2 regions of the Corallincola spongiicola genome follow, and region 1 is predicted to be linked to the other one. Evidence: predicted binding sites of a transcription regulator. Region 1 holds the regulator's gene; the other holds the start of a gene.
What was found. The regulator LexA, encoded in region 1, represses DNA repair genes until DNA is damaged. The targets are predictions, from matches to a motif close to TACTGTATNNNNATACAGTA.

Region 1 (2,418 bases):
TTCATGAAACTGCGCCGGTTTCACTCCCTTGGACTTGCGATGATGAATGATTGACCAAAACATCACACCGAAGACAAGCACGCCAATGACGCAGCAGATGTAGAAGATGGTCATGTGGAGCTGGTAGACGTCCTGACTAATGGCTGTCACACCCTGAGTCATATTTAGCGGCATCTCCTCGGCGGAGATAAATGACGGCAATAGGGCGCCAGCCCCCGCCGCGACGCGTGTGGCTATCCGTATCAAGAGGCTTCTCCTCGCACTTACAAAAAACACCTGTTCGACAGGCGCTTACCCCAAAACCCCAGTAGCCACTACAGACCGCATATTTAAATTTTTATAGGCGCGGTCGCAGCTATCAGGCCTTGATTAAGAATCGTTCACGATTAGCGATACGTCTAAAAATTAATCAAAAAACTTGAGCAAGTTAGCAAACTGCCCAACTGTTTGCGGGTTAAATCACATCCAAATGGTGATATTTAGCCTGACGAGTGATGAAGTCTGTGCAACTAGAGTTAGCAGCTAATGTGTTAGGAGGATTTTCAAAGGTATAAAAAAAGCCGCCTTGCGGCGGCTTCGGAAAGTACATTGAAACTGTGGGGGATCAATGGACCAACACACTGGCGAACATCTGATTTTTCGACCGTGCTGATTGCCATGCTCTACCTGCATGGCAACGGTTATTCATGCGATGAAACAAAACACTGTTTGTATCGTAGCAAGCCGCTTCGGCGGTTAACGCCTGCCACTGCGCTTCGGAAAGTAGATCCGTCCAGCCGATAACCAAGCCACAAGTGGCAGAGCCTAAGCCTTGAGTCACGGCACACATCACACCTTGCTCATCTTTGGGGTGGACTTGCAACAGTCGCTCGGCGCACACACCATTTTCCACCAACCAACGCGTCACCTGCTTATCAGGGGCTGCCACCAATACCACCCATTTGTTGGCTTGTTGACTACGTTTGATTGTCTCTAACAGTGCTGATTGCTGGCCTTCAACCGGCACAATCTGCGCTCGCGATTGCCACTTATTTTGCGGGCGGCGGTTGCCGGTTAGCTTTGGCTGCGGTGCAGCTACCAATGAGCCAGTCATTTGGCGAGTATGCAGATTCATTGTCTCAAATGGGTTCATAACCACTCTCCATTACGAATGATACCAACAGCCAGCCCTTCAATGGCCAGGTTCTCTACACCCAGATCGACTTTGATCGGGCTGTAGGCTTCATTTTCAGCATGCAACAGCACATCTTTGCCATTCTTTTCAAAACGCTTAACTGTCACCTCATCATCACCCACCCGAGCGACTACCACCTGCCCATTCTGCGCCGTCGCAGTCTTGTGCACAGCCAGCAGGTCGCCTTCGAGGATGCCAATATCCTTCATACTGTCACCGTGTACTCGCAGTAAGAAGTCCGCAGATGGCCGGAACATGGCTGGATCAACTTTGTAATGCGCCTCAACATGTTCTTGCGCCAAGATAGGCGTACCGGCAGCCACTTGACCAATCAGAGGTAAGCCATCATCGTTTGCAGCCGCTTCATCATCCGCCTGTGGGATCACGCGAATACCCCGTGATGTTCCCGCCAAGATCTCTATTAAACCTTTTTTGGCCAGTGCTTTGAGGTGCTCTTCCGCGGCATTAGCAGACTTAAATCCCAATCGGCGTGCAATTTCCGCACGAGTTGGCGGCATGCCTGTCGCTTCAATATTGTCTTTAATCAACGCAAGAATTTCAGCTTGTCGTGGTGTTAATGGGCGCATAAAGATACCTGTGATTGCATACAGTATACTGTGAGTATATACAGGTATTTATTCATGGCAAGTATCACTGCTGTTTTTTTGATCACTGTTTTATGTGACATTAATAACTTGATTCGCTTTGAATTTTGCAGAAATAGCGGATCTGCGGCAGACTCAAGGACATTACGTAGGGCTTTTCAAGGTGAAAGTGACGTGCATGAGCTGAACATCAGGCGAACTGATGACGGTACTGGCTGGCTGTTAGAGTTGACAGGTGACTGGGTATTACGCCGTGGCGATCATCGGGTTGACGATCTACTACAAGCCCTAAAATCAAAAGTCACTCCAGATGAAACGCTCATATTCGTCGACGCCGACATTGGCTGCTGGAACAGTGCGCTGGTGGTGCTTATTCGCCGTGTCAGTGAATATGCAAAAGCGCATCGACTGCATGTAGATGTCAGTCGCCTGCCTCAAGGCGCACAGCAGCTTCTGGCGCTGGCAGAGTCACAATCTAATGCGGCCAATAGACCAAACCAAACAACTTACCAGCCGACCTTTGCTGAGCGCATAGGTAACTCGGTCTTGGCGAGCTGGGAAAACATCTTAGTCAGTTTCAGTTTCATCGGCGCGCTGATCAGCGCCGTTGGCAAACTCTGCGTCGGCAAAGCCGAGATA
Region 2 (2,418 bases), on a different contig from region 1:
GTCAATCACCATGCTTTCCAGCAGAGTTGCGATCGCTTCTTGCCGACCGTTAATTAGTGCGCGGTCTCGCAGTGGGCGATGTAGCCAGCGCTTTAACATACGGCTCCCCATCGCTGTTGCCGTACCATCGAGAATTGTGGCGAGCGTGTTTTCGATCCCACCAGCGAGATTCTGTGTTAATTCCAAATTTCGCCGTGTGGCGGCGTCCAAAATGACTGCGTCATCATGTTGTTCAACTTGTATCGCATCGATATGAGGCAAAGCTGTACGTTGTGTATCTTTGACGTACTGCAGCAGGCCGCCAGCAGCACAAAGTGCTTGTGGCATAGATTCTACGCCAAACCCTTGTAAATTTTGGGTGCCGAACTGCTGGCACAACTGACTATGTGCTGTGGCAAGTTCAAACTCCCATTCTGGACGCCGGCGCTGGCCTTTGACACTATCAAGCCAGTAGGGATTAAACTGTTCGGGGTGTAATAGTTCTGCTGGCTGTGTTCTCTGTATCTCTGCCAGTAATGCTTCTTCAGTCGTCAGTTCGCATACTAGAAATCGGCCACTGCTGAGATCTAAAGTGGCGTATCCGAACGTTTCTGCGTGTTTACTTGTGCCGTAGCAGACAGCAGCGAGAAGATTATCTTGGCGCTCCTCCAATAAAGCTTCATCGGTGACCGTGCCTGGTGTAACAATGCGTACTACTTTGCGTTCAACAGGCCCTTTACTGGTTGCCGGGTCGCCAATCTGCTCGCAAATAGCGACAGACTCGCCGAGCTGTACCATACGAGCAAGATACCCTTCTACTGCATGGTAAGGCACGCCAGCCATAGGTATAGGATCTCCGGCTGAACGGCCGCGATGAGTCAATGAGATATCTAGCAGCTCACTGGCACGTTTGGCATCGTCGAAAAACAGTTCATAAAAATCCCCCATGCGGTAAAAAAGCAGGATATCGGGTTGTTCAGCTTTTAAACGCAGGTATTGCTGCATCATGGGAGTGTGCTGGGAAAGTACGGCGTCAGAAAGCTGCTTGCTGGTCATGAACTGTCGATGTCTCTGTTGGGTTATGCGAGTGGCGACGCAGGGGTTATTTTCATGGGCAATAGAATACGTGATCCTGATTACAACCGAAACCGTTAACCACAGTTATAGGCCCGTATAACTGTGTATGATTCTATTCAAATAACTCACTGTATAGGTCTGAGACTATCTTTGATTAGATTGCTAACAATTTGAAAATAAAGCACTAAAAAAAATCTTTTGCACAGGACTTGATACTGTATGCTCATACAGTATACTTGCCAGTAATTGTCAGGGGCCGGCTGGCTCAATTGGAGAAAATAATGGATAACAACAAGTCTAAAGCGCTATCCGCAGCACTGTCACAAATTGAACGTCAATTTGGTAAAGGTTCAATTATGCGACTGGGTGACTCCCAGGCATTGGATATTGAATCAGTTTCTACTGGTTCGCTTAGTTTGGATATCGCTTTGGGCATTGGTGGCTTGCCAATGGGCCGTATTGTTGAGATCTATGGTCCGGAGTCTAGTGGTAAAACAACACTGACTTTGGAAGTGATTGCGCAAGCACAAAAGGCTGGCAAGACCTGCGCTTTTGTCGACGCAGAACATGCTCTTGATCCTGTTTATGCCGGCAAGCTCGGTGTGAATGTTGATGAGTTGCTTGTGTCACAGCCTGACACCGGCGAGCAAGCTCTGGAGATCTGTGACATGTTAGTGCGCTCTGGCGCTGTTGATGTGGTGATTGTTGACTCAGTGGCAGCATTAACGCCGAAAGCAGAGATTGAAGGAGATATGGGTGACACCCATGTTGGCTTGCAAGCACGTTTGATGTCTCAGGCTCTGCGTAAACTGACAGGTAACATTAAGCGCTCTAACACTCTATGTATTTTCATCAACCAGATCAGAATGAAAATCGGTGTTATGTTCGGTAACCCTGAGACGACGACGGGTGGTAATGCACTGAAGTTTTACTCTTCGGTTCGCTTGGATATTCGTCGCACGGGTGCAGTGAAAGATGGCGACGAAGTCGTCGGTAATGAAACTCGCGTAAAGGTCGTGAAGAATAAGGTGGCTCCTCCGTTTAAACAGGCCGAATTCCAAATCATGTACGGGGAAGGCGTATCTAAAGTGGGTGAGCTGATTGATCTGGGTGTACAACACAAACTGATCGAAAAAGCGGGTGCCTGGTATAGCTATAACGGCGACAAAGTGGGTCAGGGTAAAGCGAATGCGCTGCGTTATTTCAAGGAAAATACCGAGGTAGCGCAGACGATAGAGGCGAAACTTCGCGATATGCTGTTGCTTAAGCCGAAAGCTGCTCAAGAAGAGGAGCAGTTAGCTGAGATTGGAGAGGAACTCTGAGTTCAGAGAATGACACTTTAAACGCCGCCATGCGCTTGCT

Region 2: the regulator LexA is predicted to act here: its motif matches at 1,270-1,289, upstream of recA (recombinase RecA).

Annotation. Positions count from the first base shown of each region.
Region 1 is NZ_SHLY01000003.1:360,934-363,351, reverse strand. It holds gene coxB (cytochrome c oxidase subunit II) at 1-201, opposite strand, end outside; gene EXY25_RS11915 (hypothetical protein) at 605-1,132, opposite strand; gene lexA (transcriptional repressor LexA) at 1,129-1,761, opposite strand; gene EXY25_RS11905 (MlaE family ABC transporter permease) at 1,954-2,418, shown strand, end outside.
Region 2 is NZ_SHLY01000002.1:760,667-763,084, forward strand. It holds gene mutS (DNA mismatch repair protein MutS) at 1-1,035, opposite strand, end outside; gene recA (recombinase RecA) at 1,338-2,378, shown strand; gene EXY25_RS09055 (regulatory protein RecX) at 2,408-2,418, shown strand, end outside.